2 linked regions of the Phyllobacterium zundukense genome follow. The protein of the gene in region 2 interacts with the protein of the main gene of each other region in a pairwise test. Links are inferred from orthologs where the notes say so. Each region holds a gene or a part of one and is shown on either strand. Other genes may lie near its edges.

Region 1 (4,671 bases), 2.2 Mb from region 2 along the record:
GCTTTTCGCTTGGCAAAGGCGAGATGGTGGCGCTTGTCGCGCCTTCCGGGGCCGGCAAATCGACGTTGCTTCATACAGCTGGATTGCTGGAGCGGCCAGACAGCGGCGATGTCATTCTCGATGGCAGGTCCTGTGGTTCGCTTTCCGATGAAGAACGCACCGCAATCCGTCGCAACGATATCGGCTTCGTCTATCAGTTCCATCACCTTCTGCCCGAATTTACGGCACTCGAAAACGTTATGATGCCGCAGTTGATTCGTGGAATGAAGCCGGCTGTGGCGTCCGAGCGGGCCCAGCAGCTACTCGATTATATGAAGGTTGGCGCGCGTGCCTCACACCGCCCCAGCGAACTCTCCGGCGGCGAGCAGCAGCGCGTGGCTATTGCCCGTGCTGTGGCGAACGCACCCTTGGTGCTCCTCGCTGACGAACCGACAGGCAATCTTGATCCGGTGACATCTTCTTATGTGTTCGAAGCACTTGAAGCACTTGTTAGACAGTCGGGACTGTCAGCCATGATAGCCACACATAATTTTGAGTTGGCACGCCGCATGGACAGGCGGGTGACGCTCAAGGACGGCAAAATCACCAACCTCTGATCGCGCGACGCTTTTACCTTCCATTAATATTTCGAAAACCATAGCGCTAATAGGCGATTTGGTGTGCTTGACTTTGGAACAAAAAAAGAACAAAAGACATACATACAGACAACGAAGAAGGGTTTTACCGATGAGCGAACTTTTCCAGGATGTTATGTCATTCGTTACAGTCAGCCTGTTCATAGCGACGTTTGCAATGTGGGTCAGCGCAATCTGATAGATCAGGGATCGCTGAGATTGGAGATCCTGCGATCCCATTTCTGTCCACTGCTGAAGCAGGCGAAATCCTCAAATCAGGTGGACACTTCATCGCGCATGTCGGACTATACCGGCGCGGTGAATCAACTTCTCCGTTCAGGTTTTCGGAGACAGAATAATTGGCAGATGGTCAGATAAACAGCAGTCTAAGCGCCGCGAGCAAACAGGCGCTGCGCTTCGTGCACCTTAGAGTCCATTCTGCGTATTCCTTGCTTGAAGGCGCCCTGCAGGTTCCAAAAGTCATTGATCTTGCCGTTGCCAACAAGGCGCCGGCGATCGCGATTACCGATACGAACAATCTTTTTGGGGCGCTTGAGTTTGCCCAGAAGGGCTCGAAGGCAGGTCTGCAACCCATTATTGGCTGTCAGCTTGATATCGCCTTTCACGACCAGGCAGAGGAAAGCCGCAGCGCCAACAGGCGCGAAGCGCTAGGACTGGCGCCGCTCGTCCTCCTTGCGGCCACCGAGGCAGGTTATGCAAATCTCGTGCGTCTCGTCAGCCGTGCGTACCTGGAAACCCCAGCGGGCGATCCCGTGCATATCACTTCGGCATGGCTGAAAGGTCGTGCGGACGGTATCATCGCGTTGTCCGGCGGTCCCGAAGGCCCGATCGCCAAGTCGATCAAGGACGATCGGATTGATCGTGCGCGGCAGCGGCTGAACTATTTGAAATCGCTGTTCGGTGATCGAGTCTATGTCGAACTCCAGCGTCATCGCGGTTACGATCGCGCGTTGGAAGCAGCGCAAGTCGAACTTGCCTACGAACTGGAACTGCCGCTCGTCGCGACGAACGACGTGTTTTTTTCCAAAAGTGCTGATTATGAAGCGCACGACGCACTTTTGGCGATAGCCTCCGGCTCTCTTCTGTCGATTGACGATCGCCGCAGGTTGACACCGGATCACTATCTCAAGAGCGAAGACGAGATGGTGGAGTTATTTGCCGATCTGCCTGAGGCGGTTGAGAACACTGTCGAGATCGCACTACGCTGTTCCTACTATCCCAAGAACCGTGCGCCGATTTTGCCGCGCTTTACGGGCGAGAGCGACGACCCGGAAGCGGCATTGCAGGCCGAGGCCGATGAACTGGCGCGTCAGGCGCGGGAAGGTCTTGCGCAGCGGATCCAGACCTTGGGGCTAGCCGGTGGCCATACAGCCGAGCAATATTCGGAGCGGCTGGAATACGAGATTTCTATCATCACCCGGATGAAATATCCGGGTTACTTTCTTATCGTTGGCGACTTTATCAAATGGGCGAAAGCTCATGATATCCCGGTCGGCCCCGGACGTGGATCAGGCGCGGGTTCGCTCGTCGCCTATGCCCTGACGATCACAGACGTCGATCCTCTTCGGTTCTCTTTGCTCTTTGAGCGCTTTCTTAACCCGGATCGCGTCTCGATGCCGGACTTTGATATCGACTTCTGCCAGGAGCGGCGCGATGAGGTTATTCGCTATGTTCAGGGTAAATATGGCCGTGATCAGGTAGCTCAGATCATAACCTTCGGTACGCTCCAGGCTCGCGCCGTATTGCGCGACGTCGGACGTGTATTGGAAATGCCGTATGGTCAGGTCGACCGCTTGACCAAAATGGTGCCGGCAAACCCGGCAAATCCTGTGACGCTGTCCAAGGCAATCGAAGACGAGCCGCGCCTGCGCGAAGAGCGCGACAAAGAGCCAGTCGTCGAGAGATTGCTCGACATATCATTGAAGCTTGAGGGGCTTTATCGCCATGCTTCGACCCATGCGGCGGGTATCGTCATCGGTGATCGGCCTTTGTCGGAACTTGTGCCGATGTATCGTGATCCGCGTTCAGATATGCCGGTTACGCAGTTCAACATGAAAATGGTTGAAGAGGCCGGGCTGGTCAAATTCGATTTTCTTGGTCTGAAAACGCTGACGGTGCTGCAGAGCGCCGTCAATCTCCTCAAGCGGCGCGGCGTCACGGTGGATCTTTCGGATCTGCCCTTCGACGACAAGCCCACTTACGAGATGCTATCCCGCGGTGAGACTGTCGGCGTGTTCCAGGTGGAAAGCACCGGTATGCGCAAGGCGCTGATCGGCATGCGGCCGGACCGGATCGAGGATATCATCGCGCTCGTCGCGCTCTATCGGCCGGGCCCGATGGAGAACATCCCGACCTACAATGCGCGCAAGAACGGCGATGAAGAGATGGCGTCGATACATCCGAAAATCGATCATCTCGTCAAGGAAACACAAGGCGTCATCATCTATCAGGAACAGGTGATGCAGATCGCGCAGGAAATGTCGGGTTATACGCTGGGAGAAGCCGATCTTCTTCGGCGTGCCATGGGCAAGAAGATCCGCGCCGAGATGGACATGCAGCGGGTCCGATTCGTTGATGGAGCCGTCGAGCGTGGAGTGACCAAGCCGCAAGCCAACTTCATCTTCGACCTGCTCGCCAAGTTTGCGGACTACGGATTCAACAAATCCCACGCCGCGGCCTATGCGATCGTGTCGTTCCAGACGGCCTACATGAAGGCCCACTATCCAGTAGAATTCCTTGCCGCATCAATGACATACGACATGTCAAACACGGACAAGCTCAACGATTTCCGCCGGGAAGCTGTGCGGCTCGGCATCGAAGTCGTCACGCCATCGGTCAATACGTCTTACCGTTTGTTCGAGGTTGGCGAAAACCGAATCTTCTATTCGCTGGCGGCTATCAAGGGTGTTGGCGAAGCGGCTGTCGATCATATTGTCGAGAAACGCGGTGCGACGACCTATGCCAGCCTCGAGGATTTCTGCGAGCGGATCGACCCGCGTGTCGTCAACCGCCGCGTCTTCGAAAGCCTTATAAATGCTGGAGCTTTCGACTGTTTCGGGCGTGAACGGCCCGCCCTGATCGCCGGGCTCGACCGGATTATCGGTCATGCACAACGCACGCAGGAAGACAGCGTTAGTGGTCAGGCGGATATATTCGGGGGAATGGCCGCAAGTGCCCAAACCATCCAACTCCCCGCGGCTGCACCTTGGCTTTCGGCGGAGAAGTTGCGGCGGGAATTTGAAGCGGCGGGGTTCTATCTCTCGGCGCATCCGCTCGACGAGTACCGGGCAGTGCTGGAAAAGATGCGCGTCCAGACCTGGTCGGAGTTTTCGGCGGCGGTCAAGCGCGGCGCCAATGCAGGGCGTCTTGCCGGGACAATTACGGCCAAGCAGGAGCGCAAGACCAAGACCGGCAACAAAATGGGAATCATCCAATTCTCTGATTCTTCAGGACAATTCGAGGCGGTGCTCTTTTCCGAAGCTCTTGCGCAGTACCGCGATCTGCTAGAACCAGGTCGTTCCGTGGTGGTCACTGTTGGCGCCGAAGATCGGCCGGAGGGCATTAGTCTGCGCATCCAGACGGCTCAATCGCTCGAAGACGAGGCGACCCGCATGCAGAAGGCCTTGCGCCTTTATATGCGTTCCAGCGAACCATTGAGCGCCGTTACTCCCTATCTGATACCGCAAAACGACGGCCAGGTAGTGAGCCTGATCCTGATCAAGGAAAATGGCGCAACCGAAGTGGAGATCGAACTGCCGAACCGCTATCGTGTCGGTCCGCAGGTCGCAAGTGCGATGAAAGCCATACCGGGAATTGTGGAAGTCGAGATGGCCTGAGAGGCAAACCTCAACCAGCAACAACTGAATTGCAATTCCGGGTGGAAAATTTCGTTCCAGATTCGGCTATTCTTGTTCCAGATTGGGAGAGTCTTTGTCCCATATTCACCGGTTTTCGTTTGAATCCGTATCATCCGGCAGAGCTTCGACTCGAGATTTGATCCTGCCGAACGTGTATCCGGTCTCGACAGCATTGTTGC
Region 2 (3,882 bases):
GTCTTCAATGTCTTGCGGTCACCATCGGCAAACGACATGACGATCATCTCATAGGCCATTTTCGAACCTTCGAGGAATTTCGCAGGCTCGAATGCAGGATCCGCATTCTGGATGGCGCGCAGGCCGTCATTCAACGGCGTGCCAGGTTTGGAAATGGCATCGATCTTTTCGAAGCTGTTTTCCTTTACTTCGCCGCGGCGTGGCAACGAAACGACATTGTCGCCAGGTTTGGACTTGTCGTCGGCATCGGCAGTGCGAGTATAGGGATTGAACGGTGGGCGTTCACTGCCTGTGCGGCGACCGAGGACCTTCCGCAGCTGCAGGAAAATCACCACTGCCGCCACGAAAAAGAAAATCGTTCCAAAGTCCAGATATTCCATGTCGCCTGCCATTCGTCCTAAATGTTCGTTTACGGCTTTCAATCTTCCGTCGAAATACCAAAAATATATAGATTGCCAACAGCAATCATACAAATACTCTTCACGCCATCCTATATAGGCATGAAATTGACACCGGCTATGGATAATATCCGGATATGTCCTTTGAAAGGTAAATTAGTTTGCGATCTCTTGTGCCCCTTTTCGTTCTGGCTTTGCCATTTCTTGAAATCGCCGGTTTCATTGTAGTCGGCAGCGAGATCGGTGTTTTGGCAACGCTTGGTCTGATAATCCTGTCGATTTTTGTCGGCGTGTTCCTTCTGCGCTTTCAAGGCCTTGGCCTCATCCAGAAAATCCGTGAGGAAACCGCCGCTGGCCGCACACCAAAACGCGAACTGGTTCATGGTGTCATGCTGGTTTTCGCGGCGTTCCTGCTGATCATACCTGGATTCATCACCGACATCATAGGCCTGCTGCTTTTCATCCCCGCTGTTCGGGACTTTGGCTGGCGCTGCATCAGTGACCGTGTGGTCGTCGTCAACTCCGGCGAACGCCCTCGTCGCCGTCCCGATACATCGCGCATCAAGGACCGGGTGATCGAACTCGATCCTGAAGACTACTCGAGCAAGCCCGATCCGGACTCACCGTGGAACCCGAAACCATAGGGATTCGGCGTGTCATTGAACTATGAGACTAGTGCGAGAGCCTTGCCTCGTTGAGGCACACATGCTAGCGACCCCTGCATTCATTCGATAACCGTGCAAAGCGGACGTAACAGAAGAAGGTTTCCAGACAATGGCTCAAAAGCCTGATGAAAAGGCCGAGAACGGCAACGAAGCGACAACTGGCAACGGTTCCGCTCAGCAGCAGACGCTGAATATACTGGCGCAGTATGTAAAGGACCTTTCCTTTGAAAGCCCCGGCGCTCCCTTGTCGCTGCGTCCGCGCGAAAATGCTCCCGGTATCAGCATCAATGTCAACGTCAACGCCAATCCGATCGCCGAAACCGACTTCGATGTCGTGCTCACGCTGTCGGCAAAGGCGAGCGAAGGCAAAGATGTCCTTTTCAATGCCGAACTCGTCTATGGTGGTGTTTTCAGGCTTGTCGGTTTCCCGCAGGAACATCTCTTGCCGCTGCTGTTCATCGAATGCCCGCGCCTGCTGTTCCCGTTCGCCCGCCAGATCATTGCAGAAGCCACACGTAATGGCGGCTTCCCCCCGCTGATGATCGACCCGATCGATTTCGCGCAAATGTTCCAGCAGCGCATGGCCGAAGAACAGGCCAAGGCGCAAGTCAGCTGAGCCAGACTATTTAAAGTTGAGAAAAACCCAGGTCTCGCCCGGGTTTTTTCACTCAAGCAGCGGAAGCTATGCGTTCGTTCCAGATGGCCTTGTCGCCAATCTTGTCGACCAGTTGCGCGTGGGCCATTTTCTCAGCCTCGGTTAAACGAGGCTGAAGCGGTATTGGCCGGCGGGAAATGATAATTGTTCCCGAGATATCACCTGACCGCTGGTTGTTTCCTTGTTCGGCAATCGTGAGGCCAAGTGCGGCCTGCTTGCCACCGATCAGCTCTATGTAGACTTCGGCGAGAAGCTGCGAATCCAGCAGAGCGCCATGCATCGTGCGGTGGCTGTTATCAATGCCATAGCGCCGGCAAAGAGCGTCGAGCGAATTCGGCCCCATCGGATGTTTTCGCCGCGCCAGCGCCAATGTATCCACGACGCGGTCATTGTGAATCGGCGGATGACCCAGCCGGTTGAGCTCCGCGTTGATGAAGCCCATATCGAAGGTTGCATTGTGGGCAATCAATTTCGCCCCGTCGATGAAATCCAGGAAGTCATGCAGTATCCCGGCGAAAAGCGGCTTATCGGCCAGCTTGTCATTGCTGATACCGTGCACGGCCAGCGCATCAGGATGGATGATCTTGCCTTCGGGATTGATGTAGACGTGGAACGTCCGTCCTGTCGGGAACCGGTTGATCAGCTCAACGCCGCCGATCTCTATGACACGGTCATCAAGCCGGTCAAGACCGGTCGTTTCTGTATCGAATATGATTTCGCGCATGTAATCACCCCTTTGCCCAAGTTCCACGAATCGGCCAATGTGGGCAAGTGGGGACTGAAATGTTATCCCCTCTATACTGTCAGCAGACTGATAATCCTGCGAATTTCACCTCGCGTGACGTCGAAATTATGGCGCGTGTCGATGATGAAATCGGCTCGGGCGCGCTTTTCCGCATCCGGCGTCTGGCGTGCCAAAATGGCGTTCAGCTTGTCTGGCGTCATGCCGGGACGTTCGAGAACGCGCTTTCGTTGCACTTCTTCAGGCGCGGTAACGACGAGTATCTTGTCAACCCGGTCTTCAGCCCCTGTTTCGAAGAGCAGAGGAATATCGACGACAATCAGTTTCGCACCGCTGGCGCGCGCGGCATCTCGAAATCTGTTCTCCTCGGCCCGAACAAGCGGATGGACAATCGCCTCGAGCTTTTCCAGCGCCTCCGGATTTCCCATAACCGCGGCGGAGAGTTTCGTACGATCCACCTTGCCTCCTTCGGTCGTTCCAGGGAATGCCGCCTCGATCAATGGAGCGGCGGCCCCGGAATAAAGCCGATGCACAGCCTCGTCTGCCGAATAAACCGATATGCCTTCGTCAATGAACATCTGAGCAGATGTTGACTTGCCCATGCCGATGGAACCCGTCAGGCCAAGCACGATCATATGGACGTCCCGCTATGGTTTGATCTGTCCATATCGGCGAGAATGAGTGCACGCAGTTCCGGTGTTACTTCCGGTGTGGCACCAAACCAATGTCTGAAACCGGGAACAGCCTGGTGCAACAGCATGCCAAGTCCGTCCACCGTTCTCAGTCCATGTGCGCGTGCTGTCTTCAGCAGCGGTGTTTCCAGCGGAACATAGACAATGTCTGTCAGCAGGGCATTTGAATTTGCAAACGACAGATCGATGCTCAGATCGTCCTTGCCTTCCATACCCAGTGAAGTCGTGTTGACAACGAATGTGGCGTCTTGCAGCAATTCAGGAATTGCCTGCCATCCATGCGCGCTTGTGCCGTACCCGAAGCGGTCCGCAAGTGCCTGCGCTCGATCCACCGTGCGATTGACTATGCGGATGTCGTTAAATCCTCGCTGCTTCAGTGCATAAACGACTGCACGACTGGCACCGCCGGCGCCGAGAACCAGCGCCTTATCGCCATTGTCCCAGCCTGCGCCAAGTGCATCCAGATTGGCGAGGAAACCGTAGGCATCGGTGTTACCACCCCACAACTCCCCATCCTCAAACCATAGCGTGTTGACGGCGCCTATATCTTCAGCGGCACTGTCGCGTTTTTTGCACAAGGCAAATGCCATCTCCTTGTGCGGTATCGTTACGTTACCGCCGGTATAACCATTGTTCTGCAGGCTTCGGACAAAATCAGCAAAGCCTTCCGGCGCAATCTCAATGGCCTGGTAGGAGCCTTCCACGCCATACTTTTTCAGCCAATAGCCGT

What was found.
Region 1: the proteins of dnaQ (region 2) and dnaE interact in binary tests that used the Escherichia coli proteins (3 or more experiments, as listed by UniProt). The link is inferred for Phyllobacterium zundukense from one-to-one orthologs.

The regions. Positions count from the first base shown.
Region 1 is NZ_CP104973.1:3,328,065-3,332,735, reverse strand. The notes cover bases 621-4,671. They hold dnaE (DNA polymerase III subunit alpha), read left to right. Parts: upstream 621-988; coding sequence 989-4,471; downstream 4,472-4,671. Other genes in these bases: N8E88_RS28680 (DNA polymerase IV), read right to left, coding at 4,577-4,671. Also shown: N8E88_RS28690 (ABC transporter ATP-binding protein), read left to right, coding at 1-596. UniProt on the Escherichia coli protein: DNA polymerase III is a complex, multichain enzyme responsible for most of the replicative synthesis in bacteria. This DNA polymerase also exhibits 3' to 5' exonuclease activity. The alpha chain is the DNA polymerase catalytic subunit.
Region 2 is NZ_CP104973.1:1,108,654-1,112,535, forward strand. What follows is about bases 588-3,483. They hold dnaQ (DNA polymerase III subunit epsilon), read right to left. Parts: upstream 2,443-3,483; coding sequence 1,732-2,442; downstream 588-1,731. Other genes in these bases: N8E88_RS17770 (FxsA family protein), read left to right, coding at 588-1,042; secB (protein-export chaperone SecB), read left to right, coding at 1,173-1,679; coaE (dephospho-CoA kinase), read right to left, coding at 2,514-3,095; N8E88_RS17790 (shikimate dehydrogenase), read right to left, coding at 3,092-3,483. Also shown: N8E88_RS17765 (Tim44/TimA family putative adaptor protein), read right to left, coding at 1-380; more of N8E88_RS17770, read left to right, coding at 560-587; more of N8E88_RS17790, read right to left, coding at 3,484-3,882. UniProt on the Escherichia coli protein: DNA polymerase III is a complex, multichain enzyme responsible for most of the replicative synthesis in bacteria. The epsilon subunit contain the editing function and is a proofreading 3'-5' exonuclease.